DNA from 3 places in the Streptomyces sp. NPDC005752 genome. Region 1 is predicted to be linked to each of the others. Evidence: riboswitches for the same ligand, from Rfam matches in the RefSeq annotation. Region 1 holds a riboswitch; each other region holds the start of a gene.

The links. Region 1 has a riboswitch for cobalamin ahead of ABZ441_RS31665 (cobalamin biosynthesis protein). Riboswitches for the same ligand answer to the same signal wherever they lie in the genome.
Region 2: linked by a shared signal. The riboswitch ahead of ABZ441_RS00220 (ribonucleoside-diphosphate reductase subunit alpha) and the one ahead of ABZ441_RS31665 (cobalamin biosynthesis protein) in region 1 are both predicted to bind cobalamin.
Region 3: linked by a shared signal. The riboswitch ahead of ABZ441_RS09345 (energy-coupling factor ABC transporter permease) and the one ahead of ABZ441_RS31665 (cobalamin biosynthesis protein) in region 1 are both predicted to bind cobalamin.

Annotation. Positions count from the first base shown of each region.
Region 1 covers NZ_JBEXYB010000057.1:20,010-22,259, forward strand. The annotation lists gene ABZ441_RS31655 (inorganic phosphate transporter) at 1-497, shown strand, start outside; gene ABZ441_RS31660 (hypothetical protein) at 510-734, shown strand; cobalamin riboswitch at 877-1,007, shown strand; gene ABZ441_RS31665 (cobalamin biosynthesis protein) at 1,136-2,080, shown strand; gene ABZ441_RS31670 (cobyric acid synthase) at 2,077-2,250, shown strand, end outside.
Region 2 covers NZ_JBEXYB010000001.1:42,409-44,658, forward strand. The annotation lists gene ABZ441_RS00220 (ribonucleoside-diphosphate reductase subunit alpha) at 1-1,139, opposite strand, end outside; cobalamin riboswitch at 1,277-1,414, opposite strand; gene ABZ441_RS00225 (GNAT family N-acetyltransferase) at 1,455-1,955, opposite strand; gene mctP (monocarboxylate uptake permease MctP) at 2,103-2,250, opposite strand, start outside.
Region 3 covers NZ_JBEXYB010000008.1:80,850-83,099, forward strand. The annotation lists gene cbiQ (cobalt ECF transporter T component CbiQ) at 1-295, opposite strand, end outside; gene ABZ441_RS09340 (energy-coupling factor ABC transporter substrate-binding protein) at 302-670, opposite strand; gene ABZ441_RS09345 (energy-coupling factor ABC transporter permease) at 667-1,377, opposite strand; cobalamin riboswitch at 1,407-1,612, opposite strand; gene aztD (zinc metallochaperone AztD) at 1,775-2,250, opposite strand, start outside.

The DNA.
Region 1 (2,250 bases):
GCGGCCTCACCGACCTGCGTCCGCCGCAGGGATTCGCGGCCCAGACGAGTGCGGCCACCGTCATCCTGGCCTCCTCGCACCTCGGCTTCTCCCTCTCGACCACGCAGTCCTGCTCCGGCGCGGTGATGGGTGCGGGGCTCGGGCGCAAGGGGGGCGTGGTCCGCTGGTCCACCGCCACCCGGATGTTCATCGCCTGGGGCCTGACGCTGCCCGCCGCCGGCCTGGTCGGTGCGGGGGCCGAGTTCCTGACCAAGCAGGGGCCCTGGGGTGTCGCCGTGGTGGCCGCCGTGCTCGTGGGCGGATCCGCCGCCATCTGGCTGCTGTCGCGCCGCAAGCCGGTCGACCACACCAACGTCAACGAGCCCGCGGGCGTCGTCACGACCGCCATCGCGGCCGTCAGCCCGCCGCCCGTCGGCCTGGCGGACACACACCTCAAGACCACGATCCACGCCCCGGCCGACCCCCAGACCGACCCGGCCCGACCGGCCACGGTGTAAGGACAGATCCGTATGAACATCGACTGGGCAGCTCTGGCCTCCGTCTTCGGCGTCAGCCTCGTGATCACCGTCGCGCTCGTGGGCCTCTTCACCCTCGGCATCCTGGGCCTGGCCAAGCAGGTGCCGACGGCTCAGGGCGGCGGCGGTTCCCACGCCCCGGCCCGCGTCGGCGCGTACGCCTGCTTCGGGCTGTGCGCGGCGGCGGTCGCGTACGGGATCTATCTGATCGTCGCCTGACCTCACGGGCACGCACCGGGCCGGACACACCACGTGTGTCCGGCCCGGTGTGCGTCCGGGCACACCGAAGCCTCGCAGGTCAACGGCAGGTTGACGGGCGTTCGCGGAGCATGGTGGACTGCCGGAGCCATTACGGCGACAGAAGAGGAAGCCGGTGCGAATCCGGCGCGGTCCCGCCACTGTCACCGGGGAGCAGCCTCCACACGGAAGTCACGGTCCGCCGCAGCGGACTGGAAGGCCGGAGGAACTGCGGATCCGGAAGCCAGGAGACTCTCGTCGCCGGTCACGTCGAACCAGGGCGCGGACCCTGAGTGAGGACATACGCCATGCCTGGCTGCCCTGCGTCGGTCGCTGCACCACCCGTCCCTGAGGTCCTTCGAGGCGCGACGGCCGGCTGACGCGTGCGAGCCGACCGCATCTTCGCGTACGGCGCCGCCGCCGGTCTGATCGGCGACCTGCTGCTCGGTGATCCCCGGCGGGGACATCCCGTCGCCGCCTTCGGGCGTGCCGCGGCGGGTGCCGAGGACCGGCTGTGGCGCGATCACCGCGGCTGGGGCGCCCTGCACACGCTGGTCTGTGCCGGGGGCGCCACGGGCGCCGCCGCGCTGGCCGCCCGTGCCGTACGGAACCGTCCCGCCGCCGCCGTGGCACTGACCGCTGCCGCCACCTGGGCCGTCGTCGGGGGCACGTCACTGGGCCGCGAGGCCCGTGCCGTCGGCGGGGCGCTGGCCGCCGGGGACATCGAGCTGGCCCGGGAGCGGCTGCCGCATCTGTGCGGCCGGGACCCCCAGGCACTGGACGGGCCCGGGATCGCCCGCGCGGTGGTGGAGTCCGTCGCCGAGAACACCTCCGACGCCGTCGTGGGAGCCCTGGTCTGGGGCGCGGTCGGCGGGGTGCCCGGGCTGGTCGCCTTCCGGGCTGTCAACACGCTCGACGCCATGGTCGGACACAAGTCACCCCGCTACCGGCGCTACGGCTGGGCCTCGGCCCGGCTCGACGACGTCGCCGGATGGCCGGGGGCCCGGCTCACCGCCGCCTTGGCCGTGGCTGCCGGCGGACGCCCGCGCGAGGCCGTCCGGGCCTGGCGGGCCGACGCGGGCCGGCATCCCAGCCCCAACGCGGGCCCGGTGGAGGCCTCGTTCGCGGGAGCGCTCGGCGTACGGCTCGGCGGCACCCTCGCGTACGGCGGGCGGGTCGAGCACCGGCCGGTGCTCAACGGCGGGGCCGGGCGGGACGTGCGGGTCACGGACATCGAACGTGCGGTGCGGCTGTCGCGCCGGGTGAGTGTGCTGGCCCTCGCCGTGTGTGCGGCGGGGCGGCTGGCCAGGGGACGGAGAGTCGGATGAGCGGCGGGCTGCTGGTCGCGGGAACCACGTCGGACGCGGGCAAGAGCGTCGTCACGGCCGGGATCTGCCGGTGGCTTGTGCGACGGGGGGTGAAGGTCGCCCCCTTCAAGGCGCAGAACATGTCGCTGAACTCGTTCGTCACCCGTGGGGGCGCGGAGATCGGCCGGGCG
Region 2 (2,250 bases), on a different contig from region 1:
GCCGCGTCGAACTCGTCGCCCCACAGGTCCACCAACTCGGGGGTGTCGGCGGGGGAGAACAGCGACCAGTCCGTGTCCGCGTCGACACGGCGCATGAACTCGTCCGGGATCCAGTGCGCCAGGTTGAGGTTGTGCGTACGCCGCTGGTCCTCGCCGGTGTTGTCGCGCAGCTCGAGGAATTCCTCGATGTCCGCGTGCCAGGTCTCCAGGTAGACGGCGGCGGCGCCCTTGCGCCGGCCTCCCTGGTTGACCGCGGCGACCGAGGCGTCGAGCGTCTTGAGGAACGGCACGATGCCGTTGGAGTGCCCGTTGGTGCCCCGGATGAGTGAACCCCGGGCTCGGACACGGGAGTACGAGAGACCGATGCCGCCCGCGTGCTTGGAGAGACGCGCCACCTGGTGGTAGCGGTCGTAGATCGAGTCGAGCTCGTCCAGCGGCGAGTCCAGCAGATAGCACGAGGACATCTGCGGGTGGCGGGTGCCGGAGTTGAAGAGGGTGGGGGAGGAGGGCAGGTAGTCCAGCCGGTTCATCAGGCCGTACAGCGCGGCCACTTCCTCCAGGGCCCGCTCGGAGGTGTCCTCGGCGAGGCCGGCGGCGACGCGCAGCATGAAGTGCTGCGGGGTCTCGATCACGTGGCGGGTGAGCGGGTGGCGCAGCAGGTACCGGCTGTGCAGCGTGCGCAGTCCGAAGTAGCCGAAGCGGTCGTCGGCGCCGTCGGCGAGCGCCCGGTCCACCAGGGCGTCGAGAGCGGCGGCGTGGAGCGTGACGAACTCGGCCGTGCGGTCCGCGACCAGACCCTCGCGATGCCCGACGGCGACCGACGACGAGAAGGAGACAGCGCCCTGGCCGGCGGCCTCGTCCGCTACGGCCCGGGTGAGCAGCCGCGCGGCGAGCCGGGAGTAGGCCGGGTCCTCGGAGATCAGCCCGGCGGCGGCCTCGGTGGCCAGCGACCGCAGCTCCGCCTCGTCCGACCGGGCGTTGCGGCCGCGCAGCGCGGCGGCGGCGACCCGCCCGGGGTCGGTGTCGGGCAGATCGGCCGTGAGGCCGGTCAGGGTCCGCAGCAGTGCGGTCCCGGGCGCGTCGGGCGTGCGGCCTTCGAGTTCCGTGGCTGAAACCGGGTCGGCTGGCGCGATGGTCACTGGGGCTATCCCTCGCTCGGCTCGGGGCCTGCGGGAGCGGGGCAGCCGGGCACGGAGGGCACCCGGGGAGGGGCGGCGCGGCGCACGGCGTCCACCGGCCCTCCGCGGGGCCCGGACGTCTCTGCGTCCGGTTCGGTCGAGCCGGACGCGCTGTCGACAGGTCTTCGGACTATCGCGGTGCACAGAAACACACCGGTCACACCGTTGCGGGACAGTTCCGGATTCGCACCGGATTCCCCTGCGGCGACAGCGAGGTCGAGCATACATGTGGGGGCTGCTGATTGAGGCAGCCCCCACATGTAGTGTCGTGGCGGGTCAGAGCTCCAGGCGGAATGTCAGGAGTACGAAGCCGGGCAGCGGACTCCAGTCCCGCTCCGGGGACCGTGCGAAGCCCAGCCGCCGGTAGATCCCATGGGCGGCCGCCATGGACGACTGCGTCGACAGCACGATTCCGGACAGCCCTCCGCGAGCCCGTGCCCGGTCGATGCAGGCCCGTACGAGCGCCTCACCCACGCCCCGGCCACGGGCCTCCGGCGAGACGGCCAGCATCCTGAACTCCGCCTCGTCCTCACCTGCGATGTCCGCCCACGGGCTGCCCGGCTCGACGTAGGTGACACCACCCAGCAGCCGGCCGTCGTCGTCCAGCGCGACCAGCACCTCGGCATCGGCCGCACGCCGCTCGACGGCGCGGAGCTGCTCCAGGTAGGGGTCGCCGGCGCCGAAGTCCAGCAGACCGTCTCCGAGATACGCCTGAGCGGTGATCTCGCCGAGTTCCTCGAACTGAGCCCGCCGGGCCGGCCTGATCGATACGTCCATGGGCCGCAGTCTGCCGCAGAGGGGGAGCGTGACGCCCCCCGTTTACGGCCGACCGCGGTCTCGCGGGCCGTACCCGGTACGACGCCGTCCCGGCAGGTGGACCCTGCCGGGACGGACGGATGTCATGCCGGACGACTGCCGAGGGGGTCAGTGACCGCCCGGCGCGCCCGCAGTGGCCGGCGGGAGCTCGGCCTTGACGCCCGGGTCGCCCACGTCCGCGGTGTAGTCGGACGGCGAGGTCTCGTCCACACCCGCCGGGGCCTTCAGCGCGTTGAGGACGAAGGTCAGTACGACC
Region 3 (2,250 bases), on a different contig from region 1:
GCCCCCCTGGGGCCAGGCCGACGAGCCCCCCGGGCCCGCCGACCTCGACGAGCAGTGTGGCGGCCCCGGTGACGCAGAACCCCAGGGGCACCCGGTACGCCCGCCACAGATGGCGGGCGGTCACGCCCGCCGGCCCCAGCAGCACGGCCAGGGCGGCGACCAGGATCAGGGGCGCGCCGGGCCAGGGCGGCAGCGATATGGCGAGAACCGTGAATCCCAGTCCGAGCACGGCTTTGTCCACGGGATGGCGGCGGCGCCAGCGACTGCTGTGCGCCGCCGCATCGATCTGCAGCACGTGCGCTCAGTTCCTCCGGGCCGCGGACTCCCCGGCACCGGGCCCGGTGCCCCCGCCGTCCTGCCGGGCGGCCGCCCGCAGTTCGCCCTGACGGCGTCCGCGCCGCACGCCGAAGTAGTAGGCGAGGACACCCGCGCCGAGCGCTGCCTGGAGGGCGAACAGTGCCGACTCGACCTCACCGGAAGGCGGTTCGTACAGCGGGGAGAACCAGGGTTCGTACGCGGGGGCGATCTCGGTGATCGCGGTCTCCGCCTGCGCGTCGGCGCCCGCGAAGGGCTCCTCCTGGCCGTCGCCGAGGCCGAGGGCCAGGGGCAGGACGGCCAGCGCGGCCACGACGAGCAGGAGAAGGGCGTTGATCTTCGTGTTCTTGTTCATTTGGCAACCGCCTCGGTCTCGGCCGTCCTGGTCGGGGTGCGCCTGCCGCTGAGGAACACCCCGAGCCGGGTCAGCTCCCCCTTGCTGGACTGCACGAGGAGCCGCATCACCAGCACGGTCAGAAGCCCCTCGCTCACCGCGAGCGGGATCTGGGTGAGCGCGAAGATGGAGCCGAACTTGCCGAGCGCGCCCAGGAACCCGCTGCTCGGGTCCGGGAAGGCGAGCGCCAGCTGCACGCTGGTGACGCAGTACGTGGACAGGTCGGCGACGAACGCTGCGAAGAACACCGCCACCATCAGCGGCACGTCGTAACGGCGCAGCGCCTTGTAGACCGCGTACCCCGCCCAGGGCCCGACGATCGCCATCGAGAAGACGTTGGCGCCGAGCGTGGTCAGGCCGCCGTGGGCGAGCAGCAGCGCCTGGAAGAGCAGGGTGATGGTGCCCAGTACCGCCATGATCGGCGGGCGGAACAGGATGGCTCCCAGCCCCGTACCCGTGGGATGCGAACAACTTCCCGTGACGGAGGGGATCTTCAAGGCGGAAAGTACGAACGTGAAGGCCCCGGAAGCCCCCAGGAGCAACGTGCTCTCAGGGTTCTCCCTGACTTCACGCGTGAGCGACCGGACTCCGTGGACGACGAACGGCGCGGACGCGACACCCCAGGCGATCGCGTGCGCCGGAGGCAGAAAACCCTCGGCTATGTGCATGGCTCAGCAGACCCTCTCCAGCACCTCGTGGATGGTTGAAGTGCCTTGGCCGGTCTCCTGGCTTACGGGTAACACCGCCCGAACTCCGCCTTCCCGGGTCACAAGGACCCAGTGGCTGCCCGCGAGGGCCGGAGCCGGACTTCCCGATCACAGTGGCGAGGGCCGCACCGGCATCACACCGATTTCCCGTTCACCAAGGCGTGGCGACAGTAGTGCCAGGCGGGTGGTGATGACAAGCCGGGGGAGGCCCGGGTGGACACGCCCCCGCGGGCGGCCGTGTACGCGATGACCTGCGACGGTCCGGGTGGTGATCCAGGTGGTGGCGGGCTCGGAAGCGCGAGGGGGAGGAGCGCGCTGCCGCCCTGCGGGAACGCGCTCCTGCACCTCGGGAGGGGGATCAGTGCTGCTCGACGACACCGCTCAGCTCGTTGGGAGCCTCGGGCAGTTCGGTCGAGGCCAGTTGCCGGCCCGACTCGATGTCGACGGCGACCAGCTTCTTGTTCTCCGGGTCCGAGACGTATGCCGTGTGGTCGCGCACGAACAGCGCCGGGCGGGGCTGCTGCCAGTCCAGCGGTTCCCGCCACGAACCGAGGACGGAGATCTTCCTGGTCACCTTGCCCGTGGCGGGGTCGATGACATGGATGCGGCCGTCGGTGCCCAGGACCAGCGCCTCACCGTGCGCACCGCGTGCCAGCGAGCGGAAGGTGTAGCTCGTCCCGATGTCGACGAGCCGCATCTTGCCCGTCCCGGTGTCGATGAGCGAGATCTGTTCCGGGCGTTCCAGCTCGGCGTCCTTGTCCTTCTTGTAGTCGCCGAGGACGACGGGCGACTCGTCGGAGCCGGCCTGGTTGCCGATCCTGCCGTACTCGGTGG